3 regions of the Mammaliicoccus sciuri genome follow, and region 3 is predicted to be linked to each of the others. Evidence: riboswitches for the same ligand, from Rfam matches in the RefSeq annotation. Region 3 holds a riboswitch; each other region holds the start of a gene.
What was found. A riboswitch is a leader RNA that binds a small molecule or an ion and turns the genes downstream of it on or off. The one in region 3 is predicted to bind thiamine pyrophosphate.
Positions count from the first base shown of each region.

Region 1: it holds a riboswitch for thiamine pyrophosphate, as region 3 does, so the genes downstream of both, MUA60_RS01830 (thiamine phosphate synthase) here and thiW (energy coupling factor transporter S component ThiW) in region 3, are expected to answer to the same signal.
Region 2: it holds a riboswitch for thiamine pyrophosphate, as region 3 does, so the genes downstream of both, MUA60_RS10780 (ECF transporter S component) here and thiW (energy coupling factor transporter S component ThiW) in region 3, are expected to answer to the same signal.

Region 1 is NZ_CP094824.1:394,341-402,408, forward strand. Features, by position in the region: gene MUA60_RS01805 (fructose-1,6-bisphosphatase) at 1-1,008, opposite strand, end outside; gene MUA60_RS01810 (DUF488 domain-containing protein) at 1,158-1,511, shown strand; gene MUA60_RS01815 (transposase) at 1,652-2,188, shown strand; gene MUA60_RS01820 (IS3 family transposase) at 2,197-3,060, shown strand; gene MUA60_RS01825 (NAD(P)/FAD-dependent oxidoreductase) at 3,068-3,979, opposite strand; gene MUA60_RS01830 (thiamine phosphate synthase) at 3,972-4,562, opposite strand; TPP riboswitch at 4,635-4,743, opposite strand; gene MUA60_RS01835 (HNH endonuclease) at 4,925-5,770, shown strand; gene isdC (heme uptake protein IsdC) at 6,307-6,990, shown strand; gene MUA60_RS01845 (NEAT domain-containing protein) at 6,990-8,068, shown strand, end outside.
Region 2 is NZ_CP094824.1:2,061,353-2,069,420, reverse strand. Features, by position in the region: gene MUA60_RS10785 (ABC transporter ATP-binding protein) at 1-1,359, opposite strand, end outside; gene MUA60_RS10780 (ECF transporter S component) at 1,371-1,946, opposite strand; TPP riboswitch at 2,038-2,142, opposite strand; gene MUA60_RS10775 (hypothetical protein) at 2,214-2,339, opposite strand; gene auxA (lipoteichoic acid stability factor AuxA) at 2,487-3,785, shown strand; gene MUA60_RS10765 (class I SAM-dependent rRNA methyltransferase) at 4,133-5,305, shown strand; gene MUA60_RS10760 (hypothetical protein) at 5,378-5,914, shown strand; gene MUA60_RS10755 (carbohydrate kinase) at 6,068-7,159, shown strand; gene MUA60_RS10750 (pseudouridine-5'-phosphate glycosidase) at 7,159-8,068, shown strand, end outside.
Region 3 is NZ_CP094824.1:1,683,547-1,691,614, reverse strand. Features, by position in the region: gene MUA60_RS08720 (ABC transporter ATP-binding protein) at 1-513, shown strand, start outside; gene MUA60_RS08715 (ABC transporter ATP-binding protein) at 510-2,354, shown strand; gene MUA60_RS08710 (GNAT family N-acetyltransferase) at 2,369-2,878, shown strand; gene miaB (tRNA (N6-isopentenyl adenosine(37)-C2)-methylthiotransferase MiaB) at 2,996-4,531, shown strand; gene MUA60_RS08700 (YlbF/YmcA family competence regulator) at 4,532-4,963, shown strand; TPP riboswitch at 4,972-5,063, shown strand; gene thiW (energy coupling factor transporter S component ThiW) at 5,129-5,629, shown strand; gene mutS (DNA mismatch repair protein MutS) at 5,770-8,068, shown strand, end outside.

The DNA.
Region 1 (8,068 bases), 1.3 Mb from region 3:
TTCCATATCAAATGAAGGACGACGTTTAATAATTGGACTTTCTAGTTTAAATTGAATGATGGCGATTGCTTGATGAATCTTAGTGATTTGAAGTTTTTCTTCTTCTGATAGTTCTTTGTCGGCATGTTTTTTTGGATGAAATGCAGTATTATCGCCGTAATATTTTTCAGCTAAATTAACTAAAGGTCGCAAATTAATGCCATATGCATCTTCAATAATATCTAAATTATCATAACGTGCGCATATTCTTAAAATATTTGCTAAACATACTTTTGAACCAGCATAAGCGCCAATCCACAATACGTCATGGTTACCCCATTGGATATCAACAGAATGATAATTGATTAACGTTTCCATAATTTTATCGGGTTCAGGACCACGGTCATAAATATCTCCTACAACATGTAAATGGTCAACGACTAATCTTTGAATTGTGTATGCTAAACCAATAATCAGTTTATCTGATTGACCTAGTGAAATGATTTTTTGAACAATTGTTTCGTAGTAAGTCGTTTTATTATTATAGACATTGCTTTTATATAATAACTCTTCGATTATGTATACGAATTGTTTTGGTAAAGCTTTACGTAATTTAGAACGTGTATACTTACTTGAAGCGTATGATATAAGATGTATCATCTGTTGAATTGTTTCAATATACCATTCATTTAATTCTGATTTCGAAGCAAATTGATTTTTAACAAGTTTCAATTTTTCTTCCGGATAATAAACGAGTGCAGCAAGGTCGCTAATATGTTCTTCAGAATGTGTATCTTTAAAAATATCATTAATTTTAGCTCTCACATTACCAGAACCATTTCTTAAAACATGTTGGAATGCATGATATTCACCATGTAAGTCACTTACGAAATGTTCTGTTCCTTTAGGTAAGTCTAAAATAGATTGTAAATTAATAATTTCAGTTGCTACTTTTTCTTCTTCATCAAACTTTTCTGCTAATAAATTTAAGTATTTTTCTTTTAAATTCTGGCTGTCGTATTGAGTCATAAAAAAATTCACTCCGTTCATCATTTCGAGATTTTTTATTTATAAATTAAACCTACCATTTGAGATATAGTATAACACATTAAGCGTTTTCTTTTATGGTTTAAGATTCACTTCTATAGGCTAAATATATATAAAGGAGTCGATCATTCATGGCATGTAAAATAGATAGGATTTATAATAATCTTGATGAAAAAGGTGTAAGAGTATTAGTGGACCGAGTATGGCCGAGAGGGATATCTAAAGACAAAGCAAATTTAGATCATTGGTTAAAAGACATCGCGCCCTCTAGTGAATTAAGAAAATGGTTCAATCACGAACCAAGCAAATTTGAAACATTCAAAGAAAAATATAAACAAGAACTCGAATCCGGAGATCAACAAGAAGCTTTAAATAAGCTAAAAGAAATATATAAAGACAATAAACAAACACTCATCATTCTGTATGGCGCTAAAGACGAAAAACACAATCAAGCAATCGTGTTGAAAGAAATATTGGATGGGTGAGTCATGGCTTAAGTGCTGAATAAAGCCAAGAGATAGCGAAAGTCATGGCTTAACGCCTGAATAAAGCCAAGAGATAGCCCAATTCTGATGTGAACCCAAATATTTGAACTAAACAAATCAAAATATTGGGGTGCATTCTAATGAGGAAAAAATATGAATTTAAATTCAAACTAAAACTTGTAAAAGAATATTTAGAAAGACATCAAAGTTATAGAACAATTGCTTTAAAATATGGTATTTCAAGTTGGTCTGTCCTTCGGATTTGGGTCAATCAATATAAAGAGTTTGGAGAAGAAGGTTTAGAAATAAAAAGTAGAAATACTGTTTATACTAGCGAATTTAAATTATCTGTTTTAAAATTTAGACAAGAAAATATGTTGTCTTATCAAGATACTGCGAATCACTTTAGAATTATTAATCCTATTATCATTGCCAATTGGCAACATCAATTTGATGAAAAGTGTCGTCTTGATATAGATAATAAACAAAAGGGACGATCTCACACTATGACTAAAAAACGATCTAAATCAGATAATAAAAATTTACCTTTAAATGAAAATGAACGTGAAGAACTTGAAAGACTTAGAAATGAAAATGAGACGTTAAAGGCAGGTATAGCTTATCAAAAAAAGTTACAAGCCTTGACCGACATTTACGGAAGCAAAAATCAGAAATAGTAAAGGTCATTAAGGAACTAAATGAAACATATAATATACGATTAAGTATCTTATTTAAAGTCGCTCAAATAGCTAAATCTGTATACTATTATTGGATAAATAAATTTAGTAAAGCTGATAAAGATGAAACATTGATTCAAGTAATAAAAGAAATATGTGAAGAATCGAACCATACCTATGGTTATCGTCGTGTTACACAAGCACTAAGAAATAGAGGTCTTATCGTAAATCATAAAAAAGTACTAAGAATTATGAAAGAACATAATCTAACTTGTACAAAGTTCACACATAGAGGTCGTAAGTATCGTTCCTTTAAAGGTAAAGTTGGTAAAGTAGCTCAAAATATATTAAATCGTAGATTTAAAACAAGTCTCCCATTTCAAAAAGTCGTAACAGATATTACAGAGTTCAAATTAATGAATGGTCAGAAATTATATTTATCACCTTTTATGGACTTATATAGTTCAGAGATTATCAGCTTTAAAATCTCAAGTCGTCCTACATTAGATATAGTCATCAATCCATTAAAAGAAATGATAAAGCGTCGTCCAAACCTAGATCATCGTTTAACGATTCATTCAGATCAAGGCTGGCATTATCAACATTCACAATACACTAGATTATTAAAAGACCATAAAATATTTCAGAGTATGTCTAGAAAAGGTAATTGTCTAGATAATTCAGTTATGGAAAACTTTTTTTGGTTACTTAAACAAGAAATGTATTATGGCCAAGAATTTAAAGATTTTCAGGACCTTGAACAAGCTATTCATCGATATATCGATTTTTATAATAACGAAAGAATCAAATCAAAATTAAAAGGCTTATCTCCCAAAAATTACAGGAGACAAACCTTTGAAATAATATACTAATTAAGGTTTAGATTTTTGGGTTCAGTACACTACTTGATAATAATGGAATGTATTTACATGCTTGACGCATTAACCAATTTTCTCCTTCAACTGATGTGCCGACAGTATAGTCATCTAAATAACTCGTCGCACCCACTAAAAATCGATTGCCACGTTTCGGCACAATGTAACAGCCATTCGTCATAAAAAGTGTTTGTTCTAATTTTAAGTCTGGATGTTCTAACATTAGAACTTCGCCTTTAACACCTGTTACTTTTGGCTCAATTTCATAGTCGGTTAATAACTGATGACTCCATGCACCACCAGCAACAATGACTTTTTTGGAAAGTAAAATTTGGTTTGCAGTGAGCACTTTAAACGCATCATTTAAGCGATGTATAGATTTAACTTCAGTATGATAAATGCGTTCAATTCCTTTGAACTCAATAGATTTCAACAATGCTTTAGCATATTGATTGGCATTAATTTGTCCATCATATGGAATATAAATCGCTTTATGATTATAAGAAATCGTATGATTTGAAAGATGACGAAGTGATTGACTATCTAACGTCGTAACTGAACGATCGCGTTTATTCAAAAAACGATATTGCGCTTTTAAACTGTCGATATCATCTCGTGAAGCGGCCATTTTAATTAAACCGTGCGCTTGATAATCAATATTGATATTCGTTTCTTTATATAACGTGTGACTGAGTGATTCGAAATAATCTCTCGAACGTAATGCAAGTTGATAAAGAGGTGTATCTTCAATAAATTCATTTTGTACACCTAACATGCCACCTGCTTTATAAGATGCGTGTAATCCAGGCACATCCCGATTTATCACAGCGATAGACAACGAATCATTCTTAAGTGCTAATTCACGTGCAATAGACATGCCCATGACGCCAGAGCCAACAATTAACACGTCATACATATGTATGCCACTCCTCTCTTAATAACTGAGTTTCACGCAAACTTCGATCTCTGAAAAATGAAATTGCGCAAACACCTTTAAAGCCATGAGGTAACGACTTAATAGAATGCGTATCTATGCCACCAATTGCATATACAGGAATATCTATAGATACTGCATCTGTTATTTCTTTAGAAGACCTTGGTTTAAGACCATGTTTAGAACGCGTTTCAAACACGTGACCAAAGAACACGAAATCTAAAGACCACTCACGTGCGCGTTTCACACTTTCTGCTGAATGTGTAGACATACTAACGGATATATGAGGGTGAAGCTTTTTATATTCAAATGCATGCACGTCATCTTCACGAAAATGAATAAAATTTAAATCATATTTTTCAAGTATGGCTATATCAGAATGAATCATTAATTTCATTTTTGGAAAGCCATGTGCTAATAAATAATCAAGCACCCAGCATAGATCATCACGTGTCATAGGCACTCTCAGTAACAACAAATCAATCTCTTCAGCAATCTCTATATAATGTTCTAAATCATCAACATCTAAGTCTTTATACGGTGTAACAGCAATAAACAATGAAATCACTCCAAATAAAAAAAACGCTATTTTTCTGTATAGAAAAATAGCGTAAAAATTTAATTATAAGTATAAGTAAGCTTATATACGCCACTTTCCTACGCCAGTATGAACTGGATCAGGTTCAAGGAATCCCGAAGTCACTACTTCAGTCTCAGCCTATAATAAGGCACTTCCAGTGGACATTTATTCAATTATTACATCCATTGTACATATAAAAGTAAGAATGTTCAAATTTATATTTTTAGTCTGGTAAATACCACAATAATCTTAATCTATAAATTGTTATTATTTTAATATTTGGAATAAATTGTACAAATTTAATAGTAAATTTGATAATATATAAGAAAAGGTCAAAGGAGTACTATATGTTTGAATTCCATAATATTTCTACAAAAAATAAAGAATATGTAGATACTAAAGAGAAATATGCTCATGAATTAAAGAATTTTGAAAAATATGCAGAAGACTTAACAAATAAAGCGGGTAAAGCAATTAAAGGTAGTCAGAAAGCAAGTTCATATAAGAGAAGTTTAGTAAGATTAATCATAGGCTATAATTTAATTTTTAACGAAACAATAGAATCCATTGAAGATTTTGAAACATATAAAAAGTTATTGAAGATAACTGAATTAAAAGGTTTTAAAGAATTCAATAAAAATACTAATCATTTTTATAGTGCAACTATAGGGTGTTTATTATCTTATTTAACAAGTTTAAATTCTATAAATGAAGATGAAGTTGATTTATTATTAAATAATCCAAATCCAAATCAAGAAACAAATAACTTAATAAATTTTGGTGAGAGTGAAGTTAAGAAGGTAAAACGAAAGAATAAAAAATTAGTGCATGATAAATTATATTATCCAAGAAATTACAATGAAAGTTTAAGAGCCAAAATAAATAGTAATTATCAATGTGAATATGATGAAAATCATAAAACTTTTATTAATGAATGGGACAGAAATCCACACGTTGAAGCACATCACCTAATACCCATGGCTGCACAAAGTCTATATGATCTCTCAATAGATTTTTCTGAAAACATAGTAAGCTTATGTCCGAATTGCCATAGAAGAATTCATCATGCAGTTAATAAAGATAAGAAGGAAATGTTGGAATATTTCTTTAACAATAGAAAAGATATATATAGTGAAAGAGGTATTGATATAACATTGAAAGAATTATATAGAATGTATGGTATTTTAAGATGATTCAATATGAATATAAGAATAATTTAAATATCAAATGAAGTTTCTAAAAATTCACATTCAAAATTAAATATATTTTAATTTCTAGACACAACATAAAAATGTTGTGTCTTATTTTGTTTTAATAAGTATCTCTCACTAAATTCAAGTATAGATTAAGATGTGTTATGACTTTTTTAAAAACTATTTCTCCATCTTTTTTAGTTTAGCAGCAATAAATATAAGTGCGCGTTCCATGGGAAATTTTTAAATTCCTATGAATAAAATCACGCTCATTATATTCTGTTTATTGGCACGACCAATTCGTATATCTACCTCGTAACTACTATCTGTTAATAATCAATAATATTATTTACCCGATTATTGATTATTAACACATCCTAAATTATTCCATTCTAACAATTTTTAAATTTCGTGAAATAAAATTCGCATAATCAATTATTTATTAAAATAGAAAATAACATTGACATTGATAACCATTATCAATTAAATTATAAGGTGGAAGGAGAATTTCAATAAATTTACAAAGGAGGTATATTATGCAAAGGTTAAAACAGTTTTTAAATATTGGGTTATTAGTACTTATTTTATTATCAGTAGGTGTGGGTAAAGTGGCTTCTGCTGATGTGAAAGATGGTACTTATGACGTTAATTACACAGTATTGAAACATGGTACTTCAGATGTTTCGATTGCAAATGATTATTTTAATAAACCAGGTAAGTTAGTTGTTAAGAATGGTGAAAAGCAACTTCAATTAACGATGAATCATAGCCATTGGATTAAAGGTATTACAGTTGATGGTTCTGCTGAGAGTATCGTAAGTGAAGACAAAGGTTCAGACGTTAGAACGTCTAGCTTCAAAGTGAATTCGACATCTGGACAACTTGCTGGAACAATTGATGTTTATATCAATGAAAAAGTCGATGGTAAACCGTTCTTATACGATAACAAATACAAAATCACATTTGACGTGAAAGAACCTTCTGGCCAAGCTGCAGCAGTTTCATCTAGTGATGCTTCTAAGAATTCAACAGCAGCTGCATCTTCTAGTTCAAATAGTAGTACACCATCTAATGGTTCTACTACAACTTCACAAGATGTGAAAAATCCTCAAACGAGCGCAGGCACACCGGTAATGATCACAGTCCTTCCAATTGTTGCAGGTATGTTATTAATCGTTACGTTTATGTTCAATAAAAAATTGAAAAGAGGTCATAATTAATGAAGAAAAGTGTTAAGTCACTATTAGCGTTTTCTTTATTATTCTCAACTCTTGCATTCAATACTTATGAACCGCTTAGTCATACAACAATGAAAAAAGTTGAAGCAGCAGAAGAACAAGCATCAGCAGTGGAAAGTAAGGCAATTGATTTTGTAGTTAATAAAGATAAATCAAATGAAGTCTCTTATATGGATCAATATATGGTAAAACCAGCAAAGGTATATTTTGAAAATGGGGAAACGTATGTTGAGATGACTTTGAAAAGTGCTTCTTATTGGAAGTCATTTGAACTGTATGATGAATCAGGCGCGATTGCCATTCAAACATTTAAAGAAGACCATCAAGCTGATACTAAAGTCATTAAGTTTAAAGTTAAACCAGGTAGCCAATCGCTTACTTCAAAAGTTCACATTGTTGTACCGGCAATCAATTATGACAACAAATATACAACTCATGTAAATTTTAAAGAAGTTATTCCTAGTGCACCGACAACTCAGAATTCAAATCAACAAGATACAGGAAAAGTAGATAAAAACGATAAAGCGAAAGATGATTCAAACCAATCAATGACTGACCAAAAGCAGGATAATACGAATCAGAATGTAGAAGATACACAACAAGCACCTTCAAAGGATTCAAATCATGAGAAACGACAAACAGAACTTCCAAAGCAAGATACACTTAAGAACACAACACCAAAGAACGATGAAAAGCCGATAACAAAAAAAGAAGTGCCAATTCCTGATAAAGTTAAAAATCCGTCTGGCTCCAACCAAGGATCAACTCAACAAGAAAAAGCAACTTCAACATTAGGTTACATGGTCTATAAAAATGGTTCAAGTGAAATCTCTTATATGGACCAATATATGGTGAAACCTGCACGTATTGTTGAAGAAAATGGTAAACAATATGTAGAAATCACATTGAAATCAGCTTCATATTGGAAGTCGTTTGAATTATTCGATCATGATAAGAAATTAAATGTCACAACTGTGTCAGAAGATCAATCTGCAGATACAAAAATCATTCGATTTGAAATGCCGAAAGATTTAAAAGTACTGACATCTAAAGTTCACAT
Region 2 (8,068 bases), 380 kb from region 3:
TTTGATTGTTAATCTTCTAGTAGCATAGCGATTAATAATCTCATTTTCGTGCGTAATCATTAAGATAGTTTGACCATGTTGAACGCGTTCATGAAATAATTTGATGAGTTCAAAGGTATTGTGACTGTCTAAACCGAATGTTGGCTCATCAAGTAAAATAATTTCAGAATTCGTACTTAATGCAGTTGCGACACTTAATCTTTTTTTCTGTCCTATTGATAATTCGAAAGGATGCTGGTCTTTCACATGATTAAGTTTTAATAACGTCAACATGTTTTGGGTCTTGTCATGAGCTGTTTGTTTATCTTGATAAGCATAATTGATAAATATTTCGTTATATACAGATGTTTCGATGAATTGTAATTCTGGATTTTGATATACGAAATACATATGTTTAGAAGCATCTTTTACTTTTTTAATCTGTTTGTTTTTATAAAATATTTTACCATTATATTTAATGAGCTGCATCATCGTTTCTAATAATGTTGTCTTACCTGTTCCATTTGGTCCAGTTATTGTAAGCCATTCGCCACTTGAAATCGTTAATTTATCTATACTAAATAGTTTTTTGGAGCCACGCAGTACATCTAACTGCTCTATATTTAACAACGGATTGTGCTCAGCAGTCTGTTCAGATAATTTTGGGGCATATTGCCACGAGTTAGGGTGCCAAACACCGTATTCATTTAAAATGTCTGTATGATGATCTAATATATCTTGAGGTGTACTATCATGTGTGATTTCACCATTTTCATTCATTACAATAACTCTATCTACATAATTCCAAATATAATCAACTTTATGTTCTACGATTACAACAGTTTGATTTGTCCAATGTTCCATAATCAAATCCCATAGTTGTGTCGTTGATTGATGATCAAGCATTGCTGTCGGTTCATCAAGAAATAACGTATTTGTATCTTGTAATAATATAGAAGCAATCGCTAATTTTTGTTTCATACCACCACTTAAACGATTGATTTTAAGTGAAGGATCAGCATTTAAATTTACCTGTTTCATGGCATTTTTTATAAATCCGTCCATTTTATCAGGTTCGATGTTCATATTCTCAAGCACAAATGCTAATTCTTCTTTAATCTCAGGCATACAAAACTGCGTATCAGGGTCTTGAAAAATAACACCTGGAAGTGAATCGATATTGATTGAATCAACTTTCATCGGTATGTCCATCGATCTCGGTATAATACCACTTAATATATTTAATAACGTACTTTTACCAGATCCACTTGGACCTAGTAAAAGTACTTTTTCTTTATCATTAATATTGATGTTTAAATTTTTAAATATAATGCGATCATCATCAGGATACTTTAGTCTTAAATTTTTTAGTGATAACAATTGAATAACTCCTATAATAAGTCATAATCTTTTTTAGATGCTGGTCTGAACAATTTCGTAACACCAGTTTGGTCGAGTGCTTTTACAATTGCATAGCCTAATGCACCAGCAACGATTGCACCACTTAAAATTCTAATCGTAAACATTAAAATAACATTCCATAAAGCAACGTCACCTAAGTAATTATAGAACCAATCAATTGGTAACGTAATAATACCTGCAGCCATACCAGCTATAACAGCAACTGATAATTTTCTAGATTGATATCGAACAGCTAAGAAGGTGATTTCACAAGCTAAACCTTGTAATAATGCGTATACAAATGTTGGAATATCGAATTGGCCCATTACAATCGTTTCGCCAGCACCCGCAGCAAATTCAGCAAGAATTGCAACACCAGGCTTTTGAATAATTAAATAAGTGACAATTGCTGCAATAAACCATACACCATATACAGATTGTTCTAAGTGTAGACCGAGTGGTTTTAAAATTTCATAAGGTATCCATAAGAACTTATAAATGATTGCAAACAAAGCACCAATTAATACAGTTACTAAAATATCTGATAACGTTAATTTCTTTGACATGTTATATTCTCCTTTTAAATAAAAAAATGTGCACTCCTATATCTAAATAGAAGCGCACAAAAATATTGTTATCATTTAAAAATGAATATTATATGATTTACGAACACTTTCCTACGCTAGTATCATCTAGATCAGGTACAAAGGGTTCAGACCTTTTCATGTCTGTCTCAGTTTCAAAACACCCCTAGTGCATTTATTAATTTGTTATCCATACGATAAGTCTTATTAATCTATTTGTCAATAGTAAATCATAAAACTAAAATTCATTTATTCAAATGTGTCTTGTATATTTTCTTTTGTTTCATCCTGACCTTTGTTGTTGTCTTGCTTATTTTCTTGTTCTTTCTTTTTAGCTTTTTCTGCTTCTTCTTTATGCTTATCATTATGAGTCATAATAACACTCCTTTAAAATGTATGATATTATTATATACCCAACTACATATAAGTATTAAACTTCTTGCTAGTACTTGGGACTGATTTTCAATATAATTAAAGACAATTGAAAATGAAACAATTATAATGTTCAATGAGGTGAAGAACATGGCTATAAAGAAAAAAAGCTGGGAAGTTCATTTTAGTCGAATTATAGGTATATTTCTTTTGATTACTGGATTACTTATACTTTTTAATGCGCCACGTATTAAAGACTATAATATCAAGGATTCAAGTAATATCCATATCAATAACATTTGGGACTTTTTTGTAGCTTTTTTTGATGAATTAGTAAGAATATTGCACCATTATATTGGTAACTTTCCAGTTATCGCAGCAATAATTGTATTGCTATTTGGTGTGTTTGTATTATTAGTAGGACGTACTTTAAGAAGAACGACGCATTACGATTATGATATTTCTGTATTTTATATCGGACTGACAATTATTTTAATGATTGTTATTATGATGACCATGTTCCAAGTATATAGTTTTGCATCTTTCTTATTTATTATTCCATTTGCAATTCATGTGGGATATGTCGTTTATAAAAATGAGCTAAATCCAATGCATCGAAAGAAACAGTACTTATGGATTATCATTTCTTATGGATTATGTTATTTCATTTCACAATTTGCAATGAACCATAATATCGATGCTCAAAATGTAAAGCCTATAGACGTTATGAGTGTTAACTTATTCTTCATTCTGTTGTGGTGTCTAAGTCAAATGTCAGTTTGGATTAGTTTATATTTAAGAAGATCTTTACCAGTAAGCGATGAAGACATTGAACAATTTCATGAAGAAAGATATTCAAGAGTTAAAAATAACCGCTTAACAAGAAAAATATATACTTTAGCAGAAGGTTTTTACCAAAAATTACAGAATTTCAAACAGGCGACTTTAGAAAAATTTAATTCTGAAGAGGCAATTGCTAAAAGAAAACGCCGTAATGAAAAATGGATAGAGATTATTAAAATCGAAGAAGACGATATTCCAAGATGGATGAGAAGACCGAAATGGTTAAAGAAAAGCTATATAGAATGGATAAGTACTGTAGTTTTATTCTTATTTACATTTATAGAGTTTAATAACCGTAATGGTTTATTCTTATCAGGTGAATGGAAATTATCTCAAATTCAATATGTTTTTGAATGGTTAACATTATTTATTATGATGTTATTGATTATCTTATATGCATACTTCAATTACACGACAAATTATAAGAATAAAAATAATTTTGGTAAATTGTTTGTTATTTCAGCATTATTCTTTGAAATTGCAACGACATTCTTTGTTTCAGCAATTCAAACTTCACAATTTTCCGTGTTTATCACACCAATTTCATTTTTACTATTATTATTTGTAACACCAGCATTTATCATTCACTTGAAAAAATCATTTTAATATCTTACACGATATAATTAGACACTTTATTGAGCACTATGCGCTTAATAAAGTGTTTTTTATTTTATAATTTTCACGAGCAATTGCTGTAATTAAAAGTTTAAATATGTAATAAGTAAACTATTTTAATGAATTTATTCAAAAAATGTATTGCGTGGAATAATCTTATCCTTTATACTAACTTTAGTAAGCGTTTACATATAAGGGGATCAAAACTTTCTGGGGGAAATTTTGATTAATAAAATTCGGTTAACAGAGTATTCTAAAGGGGAATACTCTGTTTTTTGGTGTTTTGAATAATATACGTTATAATATGTGAGACATTTCGAAAGGATGGCTAATATATAATGAAACAATTAATGCTCAAAAAAGGAAAAGAAGATAAATATTTAAGAGGATATCCTCTAGTAGAAAAAGACGATGTTTTTGATATGCCTAAAATGGATGAAGGAGAATTAGTTGCGCTTGTTGATGCGGGGAAAAAATTCATTGCAACTGCATATTATGGTGAACAAAATAAAGGTATAGGCTGGGTATTATCATTAGACTCAACTGAAAAGATTGATCATAACTTTTTTGTAAAGTTATTCGAAGAAGCTAAAAATGATAGAGCATATTATGAAAATGTAGATGGTATCAATGCATATAGATTATTTAATGCAGAAGGCGATGGAATTGGTGGACTGACAATTGATCATTATGACGGTCATTTATTAGTTCAGTGGTACTCAGTAGGTATATATCGATTGAAAGATAGAATATTACCTGCAATTAAAGAAGTCTTCGATTATAAATCAATTTTTGAAAAAAGAAGATTTAAAGGAATGGAAACTGCTTCAGACTTCGTAGCAGGTGAAGCACCAGAATTTCCATATGTCATAGAAGAAAATCATATGTTCTATAATATTAATCTTGATGATGGACCTATGACAGGTATTTTCTTAGATCAAAAAGACGTTAGAAAAAAATTAAGAGACCACTATAGTCAAGATAAAGATATATTGAATTTATTTAGTTATACGGGTGCATTTTCAGTTGCAGCAAGTGAAAATGCTCGTTCAACTACAAGTGTGGATTTAGCTAATAGAGCTAGACCATTAACTGAAGCAAACTTTGGTTTAAATACAATAGATCTTAATCAGAACCATATATTTATAATGGATGTATTTGATTATTTCAAATATGCTTTAAGACATGGTTTAAGTTATGACGTTGTCGTGATTGATCCACCAAGCTTCGCACGTAATAAGAAAAAGACTTTTAGTGTTCAGAAAAACTATCCTGAATTAATTGAAGGTGCATTAGAATTATTGAACGAGAGTGGTAACTTAGTGCTAAGTACAAATTCAAGTGCTTTCCCACAAAAAGCATTCAAAAAAATGATAATTCAAACATTAGATCAATTAGGTGTTGATTATACAATTTCTGATGTAATGGGATTACCTAAAGACTTCAAGAGTCATCCACACTATAAACCAAGTAAATACTTGAAAGTCGTATTCGTACAAATAAATGGTTAAAATTTCCTAGTTCGGGTATACATTATTATAATAATGTTTGAATATAATCGAACTGTGAGGAGAATGGAAACAATGGGAATTTTCGATAAAATTACGACAAAAGCAGGCAATAAAGCATTTGGTATACAAGAAATAAAGAAGCGTTCTGAATTACCAACTTCACAAGAAGAATTGTTAGAACGTAGAAAAAAAGCTAAAGAACTTATTCATAAGAAGTCATTAATGTCTTCAGCTGCAAATGTCGTACCAATCCCAGGACTTGGTGTTGGTATGGATATTAAATTAATGGGCGATATCATTGAAGATATTAATAAAATTTATGGATTAAGTCATAAGCAAGTTAATAAAATGCAAGATGATTTAAAACAAAAAGTTTTAACATCAGCTGCAATGAGAGGTAGCCAGTTTATTGGTCAAAAAGTAACGAATGCAATGGTGAAAGTTATATTTAGATCAGTCGTAAAAAGAGAAGCGGCAAAACAATCAAGATGGGTACCATTAGTTGGACAAGCAGTTGCTGGTTCAATTAGTTATTATTTAATGAAAAAAATGGGTGAGGATCACATTAAAAAATGTGAAACAGTCATTCAAGACTTTATAGGTGAATAGAATATTGAAAAGAAGCTAAGGCATTTTGTAATGTCTTAGCTTCTTTTTTGTGTAATTTTTTATTTTATATTTGCAATTATTCTAAAAACGCTTTATAATCAAAAAAGCAAACTAAAGTTTGAAATATAAACAAATGTTTGTGAGGTGAAATTGATGAATGAAAATGAAAAATTAATTCTTAACTTAATAAAAGAGAATCCTTTTATATCACAACAAGAGTTATCAGATAAAGTTGGTTTGTCTAGACCTGCAGTTGCAAATATTATTTCAGGTTTAGTTAAGAAAGAATATGTGCAAGGGAAAGCATATGTATTAAACGAGCAAAATCCAATTGTATGTATTGGTGGAGCTAACATAGATAGGAAATTTCATATTACAGACGATTTAGTGCAGGGCACTTCAAACCCAGTAACTTCTGAAACTTCTATTGGTGGTGTTGCTAGAAACGTTGCTGAGAATTTAGGACGTATCGGTGAAGATGTTCTGTTATTAACGACTTCAGGTAATGATGCAGAGTGGCAACATATTTCTGATTTATCATCACCATTTATGAATGTAGACTATGTTGAGAAAATCTCTAGTGAATCAACGGGAAGTTATACAGCATTGTTAGATCAACATGGTAGTATGACGATGGGGTTTGCGGACATGTCAGTATATGACAAAATTACGCCAGAATTTATGATTAAAAACACATATTTACTCAATAAATCAAAATGTATTATTGCAGATTTAAACTGTCCTAAAGAGACGATAGAGTTTTTATGTTCATATGCAGAGAAGAAAAAGATTAAATTAGTATTGATTGCAGTTTCAGGCCCGAAGATGAATCGTCTACCTCATAATTTACATGCTGTTGATTGGCTCATATTAAATAAAGATGAAGTTGAATCATTTGTAGGTAAAGATGCACAAACAGAAGCGGAATTAATTCAATACATTGGTGAAATTAGATCACTTGGTGTGAATAACTTAGTTGTGACATCAGGTAAAGATAAGATTATTTATGATGGTGATGAAGGTCAACGTCAATTTGAAGTCAAAAAAGTCGATAATGTCGTTGATGTAACAGGTGCCGGTGATGCATTTACATCAGGTTTAATTTATGGATGGTTGAAATCATATGAAATCGACAAAATTATTGATTTGGCAAAAGCAAATGCATCTAAAACAATTCAAACAGCTTATACAGTCAGACAAGATTTAGATAAAAAACAATTAATTAAGGACATGGAGGCTTTATAATGGAAAACTATATTCAATTTTCAAAAGAAGTAGAACAAGCAAAAGAGGAAGGTAAAGCAATTGTTGCTTTAGAATCTACAATTATTTCACATGGTATGCCTTATCCTCAAAACGTAGAAATGGCACAAAAAGTAGAACAAATTGTAAGAGATAATGGTGGGGTACCTGCAACAATCGCAATTATTGATGGAAAAATTAAAATTGGATTGAGCGAAGATGAATTACAATTATTAGCAAGTGCAGAAAATGTAGCAAAAGTTTCTAGAAGAGATATCGCTGAAATATTAGCAACTAAAAAAATTGGTGCAACAACAGTGGCTTCAACAATGATTTGTGCTCAATTAGCAGACATTAAATTCTTTGTTACTGGTGGTATCGGTGGTGTTCATAAAGGTGCTGAACATACAATGGATATTTCTGCAGATTTAGATGAACTTTCTAAAACGAAAGTAGCTGTCATTTGTGCAGGTGCTAAATCAATTTTAGACTTAGACAAAACATTAGAATATTTAGAAACAAAAGGAGTACCTGTAGTTGGATATCAAACTGATGAACTCCCGGCATTCTTTACAAGAGAAAGTGGTCTTAAATTAAACACAAGAATTGATGAAGTAAGTACAATTGCGAAACTTGCAGAAGTACAATGGGACTTAGGTTTAGAAACAGGTATTGTTGTCGCTAACCCAGTACCAGAAGAGGATCAATTAGAACCAAGTTTCATCAATGGTATTATTGACAAAGCAGTTGCTAAAGCTGAAGAAGAAGGTATTCACGGCAAAGATTCTACACCATTCCTATTAGGTGAAATCGTTAAGCAATCTGGCGGTAAATCATTAGAAACAAATATTAAACTTGTTGAACATAACGCTAAAATTGGTACACAAATAGCAGTTGAATACACGAACCTTC
Region 3 (8,068 bases):
TCTTTAAGAGATGCAATTGGATATGTACCTCAAAAAGCATTGTTATTCTCGGGGACAATTTATGAGAATCTGCAATTTGGAGACCCATCAGCTGAAAGTGAAATGTTAGAATTATCTTCAGAAAAAGCACAAATACACCAATCAATCGAACGTTTTGATAATCAATATGATACGATGATTGGCCAACAAGGTGTGACGTTATCAGGTGGTCAGAAGCAAAGACTATCTATTGCTAGAGCACTTGTAAGGAAACCAGGTTTATTAATTTTAGATGATTCAACATCTGCATTAGATATTAAGACAGAATCTGCTTTATGGGATGCGTTGGAAGAAGAAGAAACGACGAAATTAATTGTGACGCAAAAAATTTCAACTGCTCAAACAGCTGATCGAATCATGTTACTAGTCGATGGACGTATTGAAGCGATTGGGACACATGAATCACTATTAGAAACATCACCATTGTATAAAGAAATTGCAAGTAGTCAAGAAAGTGCGGTGAGTTCATCATGAGTCTAAGAAATCCTTATGGTCATAAATCAGTATTTGAAGATGAAAATCGTACTCAAAAGCCAACTAAAAAGAAAAAAAGAGCTAGAGATACGAAAGGTACATTATTAAATATATGGAAATTAATAGACGAAAAACGAATTCAATTGATTGTTGTAATTCTAATGATTATATGTTCATCCATATTAAGTTTAGTTGGACCGTTTTTAATCGGACATATCATTGATGCGAAAATTATACCGAAAGAATTAAATGGGCTGCCGCAATATATCATATTGCTTGCTATTGTATATGTCATATTGTCAGTTACATCATATATAGGATCGTTTATGATGGTCAGTATTGCCCAGCGCACGGTATATTTATTAAGAAATCAACTGTTTAAACATTTTCAAACTTTACCTGTTGCTTATTATGATCAAAAGCAACATGGTGAACTGATGAGTCGAATGCAAAATGATATTGAAAATGTATCACAAGTATTAAATTCATCATTTATACAGTTTACTTCAAGTGTCGTGACACTCATTGGTACACTTTCAATTATGCTTTATTTAAGTCCTTTACTCACACTATTGACGGTCATTATTATTCCAATCATGTTTATAAGTTTAAGATGGATTACTGCACGTACAAGTGTGTTATATGCTTTACGCCAAAAACAGTTTGGTATTATGAATGGTTATATCGAAGAAATAGTAAATGGACAAACAGTAGTTAAAGCTTTTTCTCAAGAAAAGTATGTTATAGATACATTTAATGAAAAAGCAAAAGACGTAAGAGAATATAGTTTTTGGTCAATTACATTTGGTGGTTTAATACCAAAAGTGATGAACTATTTAAATAATTTAAGCTTTGCCATTGTAGCTGGTATTGGTGGTATATTAGCACTTAATCAAACTGCTGGTGTTACAGTTGGGGTAATCGTGATTTTCGCTGAATATGCGAGACAGTTTACAAGACCGTTATCTGATTTAGCAAACCAATTTAATACAGTATTATCTGCAATAGCAGGTGCTGAACGTGTCTTTGATATTATGGATGAGCCAAGTGAGAAAGATGATAAAGAGGCGCAAGATTATCAAAATATTAATGGAGAAATTGAATTCGAACATGTTGAGTTCAAATATGATCCTAACCAAAAAGTACCGACTATAAAAGATTTATCCTTTAAAATTAATAACGGTGAATCTGTTGCATTAGTCGGCGCAACTGGTGCAGGTAAGACGACAATCGTGCAACTTATTCTACATTATTATGAAGTGAATAAAGGAAGAATTCTAATTGATGGCATTCCAATTAATAAAATAACGCGTGAATCTTTGAGAAGTTCTATAGGTGTCGTGTTACAAGATTCCTATTTATTTGATGGAACGATTAAAGACAATATTATGTATGGAACGCCAAATGCTACATATGAAGAAGTTGTAGAAGCTGCCAAAAAAGCAAATGCACATGACTTTATAGAAGCTTTAGAAAATGGTTATGATACAGTATTAAAAGGTGAATCTGGTTCGTTATCTCAAGGCGAAAAACAACTTATTTCTATCGCAAGATGTTTACTTCAAGATCCTAAAATACTTTTATTGGATGAAGCAACAAGTAGTATCGATACTGTAACTGAAATTAAAATTCAAGAAGCGTTAGATACATTAATGCAAGGTAGAACGAGTGTTATTATTGCGCACCGTTTAAATACAGTTAAAAAAGCAGACTTAGTCTTTGTATTATCTCACGGTGAATTGATTGAATCTGGCTCACAAGATGCGTTGATCGAACAAAAAGGTATTTATTATCATATGTTAAATACAAATGATGATGAGCAAATAAAAGAATTAAACTAAAAGGGGAGGCGTTTATGGAATTCAGAGAAATAGATAAAGATATTGAATCGTTATTCACAGAATATATGAATGAATGGTATGAAAACGAAGAACACGTTGTTCCATGGGCGACAGATGTCCGTCAACATGGTGGGTTTGACAAGATGTTAATCATGTTAGAAGAAGCAATTAACCCTGTTGATAAAGACTTTGTAAAAGCAAAAACGTATGTACTTATTGATGATGACAAAATTGTTGGCGCTGTAAATATTAGGTATGCATTAAACGACTATTTATATAAAAAAGGTGGACATGTCGGATACGGTGTTAGAAAAAGTGAACGTGGTAAAGGCTATGCGACAAAGTTGTTAAATTATGCAGTTAAGAATTTAAATAATGAAGGTGTTCATTCTGTTCTTGTAACTTGTGATGAATCAAATGATGCAAGTGCGAAAGTCATTATAAATAATAATGGTGTAGAAGATGGACCGTATCAATCAGATGAAGAAGAAAATACGAGAAGATTTTGGATTAAGCATCTTTAAAATTAAATATTTGATACATGAAATGAACGAGCAAAAATGTCGGAACATTTTTGCACTTTATGTTGAACTCTAATATAATATATAGGTATAAATATATGGGCAGAAAGGGTTTTGAAATTGAATGAAGAGCAAAGAAAACAGGAGGCCAAAGCGAAGACAGAACCTAATTTAGAGAAGGATTATAGCAAGTACTTCGAACATGTTTATCAACCTCCAAATTTAAAGGACGCTAAACAAAGAGGGAAATCACAAGTTGAATATCATGATGATTTTAAAATAGACGAACGACATAGAGGTATGGGGAAAGGTCGTAAATTCTATATTAGAACATATGGTTGCCAAATGAATGAACATGATACAGAAGTAATGGCTGGTATCTTACAAGCGTTAGGTTTTGGACCGACGAACTCAGTAGAAGATGCTGATGTGATATTACTTAATACGTGTGCGATAAGAGAAAATGCTGAAAATAAAGTGTTCAGTGAAATTGGGAATTTAAAGCATCTTAAACAAGAGCGACCAGATTGTTTAATTGGTGTATGTGGATGTATGTCACAAGAAGAATCTGTCGTTAATAAAATTCTTAAATCATACCAGAATGTTGATATGATTTTCGGTACACACAACATCCATAGATTGCCTGAAATTTTAGAAGAAGCATATATGTCTAAAGCGATGGTTGTTGAAGTATGGTCTAAAGAAGGCGACGTCATCGAAAATTTACCTAAAGTAAGAAATGGTAGAATTAAAGCGTGGGTAAATATTATGTACGGTTGTGACAAATTCTGTACGTATTGTATTGTACCGTTCACTCGTGGTAAAGAGAGAAGTCGTATGCCTGAAGAAATTATTGCTGAAGTAAGAGACTTAGCAAGACAAGGCTACCAAGAAATATGTTTATTAGGTCAAAATGTAAATGCATACGGTAAAGATATTGAAGGTTTAAATTATGGATTAGGTGACTTGTTAAATGACATCACTAAAATCGATATACCACGTGTACGTTTTACGACAAGTCACCCTTGGGACTTTGATGATCGTTTAATTGAAGTGATTGCTAATGGTGGTAATATTGTACCTCATATACATTTACCAGTACAGTCTGGTAATAACCAAGTGTTAAAAATTATGGGTAGAAAATATACACGTGAAAGCTATTTAGAATTAGTTCATAAAATAAAAGCAGCAATTCCTGATGTAGCATTGACAACGGATATCATTGTTGGCTATCCTAATGAAACAGAAGAACAATTTTTAGAAACAATAAAGTTGTATCATGAAGTTGGTTTCGAACATGCATACACATATGTATATTCTCCGAGAGAAGGTACGCCAGCAGCTAAGATGAAAGATAATGTACCTGATAAAGAGAAAAAAGAAAGACTTCAAAGATTAAATAAAGTAGTTGGTGAATATGCTGCAGAATCATTGAAACCATATGAAGGACAAGAAGTATTTGTTTTATGTGAAGGTTCAAGTAAGAGAGATGAAGCGGTATTAGCAGGCTATACTGAAAAGAATAAATTAGTTAATTTTAAAGCACCAAAAGATGTAATTGGCAAAATCGTAAAAGTAAAAATTACTGAAGCAAAACAATATTCATTAAATGGTGAATTTATAGATGTTGTATCTAAAGAAAAGGTGGTACATTAAATGTATACAAAAGATGATATTTTAGAACAAGCACGTAAACTAGGGAAAATGATGTCAGAAACAGAAGAAGTAGATTTCTTTAAACGTGCAGAAGCGCAAATCCATGAGAATCAAACAGTCAGAGAAAAAATGGCGAGTTTGAAATCTTTACAAAAGCAAGCGGTTAATTTCCAAAACTATGGTAAAGATAAAGCTTTAGCTATGGTTGAAGAAAAAATTAAAAATATTGAAAAAGAATTAGATGAAATGCCAATTGTAAGTGAATTTAAAGAAGCACAAGTTGAAGTAAATGAACTTTTACAAATGGTATCTCATTCAATTAGCCACACAGTTACAAATGAAATTATTGAATCAACAGGTGGTAATCAACTTACTGGTGAAACAGGTGCAGCCGTTAGAAATGCACCAAACACAAGTAGCTGTTCAAATTAAGATTTAATATATTGCACACACGGTGCCTAACAAGGCTGAGAATATACGTGTAGATTTGATCCAGGTAATACTGGCGTAGAGATTGTGCAACTAAAGATTATATATGCTAAAAATCATTAGTCTGCCAGTACGTGGACTAATGATTTTTTATTTGGAGGAAATATAATGAAGAAGACTAAATTAATGACTTTAACCGCAATATTAACAACGATAAATGTTGTCTTTAGTACATTTATCACGATACCAATAGGTCCAATAAAAGCATTGCCAATGCAACATTTCATTAATGTTATATCAGCCGTATTTCTTGGACCATGGTATGGCTTAGCGCAAGCTTTGTTATCTTCGTTTATTAGAAACTTACTAGGTTTAGGAACGATTTTTGCTTTTCCAGGCAGTATGATAGGCGTATTATTAGCAAGTTTACTTTATAAATATCGCAAACAATTATCGATTGCATCTTTAGGAGAAGTAATAGGTACTGGTGTAATAGGTAGCTTCGTTTGTATTCCGATTGGTTGGTTACTAGGACTAGGAAAAATAGCATTTTGGCCGTTATTTTTATCATTTTTCTTTAGTAGTCTAATAGGCGCTATTGTAAGTTATATATTATTAAAAGCTTTTGAAAAAAGAGGTATATTAAAGAAATTAAAAAATGATACCTAAAGTTATATCATGAATTAAAGGGCGTGAAGCATAAATTGCTTTATTACGCTCTTTTTTTAATAAATAAACATACTCGTTTAATAGTAGAAATTTTGATAAAATAGATAAATCGAAAGTTAAAAAAAGGAACGTGAATAAAGATGTCTAAACCAACGCCGATGATGGCTCAATATTTAAAGATAAAATCTCAATATCAAGATACATTATTATTTTTCAGATTAGGTGATTTTTATGAAATGTTCTACGATGATGCAATTGAAGCATCGAGAGTATTAGAAATAACACTAACAAGAAGAGATGCTAAGAAAGATCCAATACCAATGTGCGGGGTACCATATCATTCAGCTTCTGGATATATTGAAAAACTTATTTCAAAAGGTTATAAAGTCGCGATTTGTGAACAAATGGAAGATCCGACACAAACTAAAGGAATGGTTCGTAGAGAAGTTGTGCAAGTCATAACGCCAGGTACGGTTATGGATCAAAAAGGTATGGACGAAAAATCGAATAATTATATATTAGGATTTATAAAAGAAGATGGAGAGTTTCATTTAAGTTACTGTGATGTCACAACAGGGGAATTAAAAGTAACATCATTTGTTGATGAAACAACTTTAATTAATGAAATTACAACGATTCACCCTAATGAAATTATTGTTAATAAAGTGTTACCAGATAATTTATATAAACAAATTCAGCTTATAACTGAAACAATCACAGTTATTGATAGCTATGAAGAACGAGATTATGAAGTTGTCACGGGCACATCTCACGCTCAAAAAAGATCATTAAATTATTTATTAAATTATATTCATGATAACGGTAAACGCGATATGCCACATTTAGAAGAAGTTGTCGTATATAGAGCTTTAGATTATATGAAAATGGACTTTTACGCGAAACGAAATCTTGAATTAACAGAAAGTATCAGACTTAAATCTAAAAAAGGTACATTATTATGGTTGATGGATGATACGAAGACACCTATGGGCGCAAGAAGATTAAAGCAATGGATAGATCGACCGCTTATCAACCAAAGAGATATCGAACAAAGATTAGATGCTGTTGAACAATTAGTGAATGGTTTTATTGAACGTGATGAACTTAGAAGTTATTTGAATATGGTGTATGATATTGAAAGATTAGTCGGAAGAGTTAGCTACGGCAATGTGAATGCTAAAGATTTAGTACAGTTGAATTATTCAATAAAGCAAATTCCATATGTTAAAGAAATTATTGAAAGATTAGACTCAAAGTCTATAGACCGATTTAAAGATCTTGAACCATTAAATGATTTAGAACGATTATTAGATGAAAGTTTAGTAGAAGATCCACCGATTTCTGTTAAAGAGGGTGGGATATTTAAAAAAGGCTTTAATGAAACACTAGATCAATATAAAGAAGCTTCAACAAACGGTAAGCAATGGATAGCAGAATTACAATTAAAAGAACGTGAACGAACGGGTGTAAAATCATTAAAAGTAAGCTTTAACAAAGTTTTTGGGTACTATATTGAAATTACAAAAGCAAATTTAAATCATATTGATACAGATGCTTTAGGATATCAACGTAAGCAAACATTATCAAATGCTGAACGATTTATTACTGAAGAATTGAAAGAAAAAGAATCTATCATTTTAGGTGCAGAAGATAAAGCAATCGAACTAGAATATCAACTATTCCTTGAATTAAGACAAGAAGTGAAAGCTTATACTGAAAAGTTACAAGCACAAGCTAAATTACTATCAGAAATAGACTGTTTACAAAGCTTTGCTGAAATTGCGCAAAAATATCATTATACTCGTCCAATTTTTAGTGAAGATAAAACATTATCACTTAAATCATCGAGACACCCGGTTGTTGAACGCGTCATGGATCATAATGACTATGTTCCAAATGACTGTTATTTAGATAAAGAAGGCTTTATCTATTTAATAACAGGACCAAATATGTCTGGTAAGAGTACGTATATGCGTCAAATAGCTATTATTAGTATTATGGCTCAAATGGGTGCATACGTGCCTGCAGATTATGCGCAATTGCCAATATTTGATCAAATCTTTACGAGAATTGGTGCAGCAGATGATTTAGTATCAGGTAAAAGTACATTTATGGTCGAAATGTTAGAAGCTGAAAAAGCCATGGTTGGAGCAACTGAAGATAGCTTAATTATATTTGATGAAATTGGACGAGGAACATCTACATTTGATGGTCTAGCGCTTGCACAGTCTATGATTGAATATGTTCATCATCATACAAAAGCAAAAACGTTATTCTCTACACACTATCATGAGTTAACACATTTAGATGAAACGTTATCTGGACTTAAAAATATTCACGTAGCTGCACAAGAATATCAAGGAGAATTGATTTTCTTGCATAAAGTAAAAGAAGGCGCAGTTGACCAAAGTTACGGTATTCATGTAGCGAAATTAACGG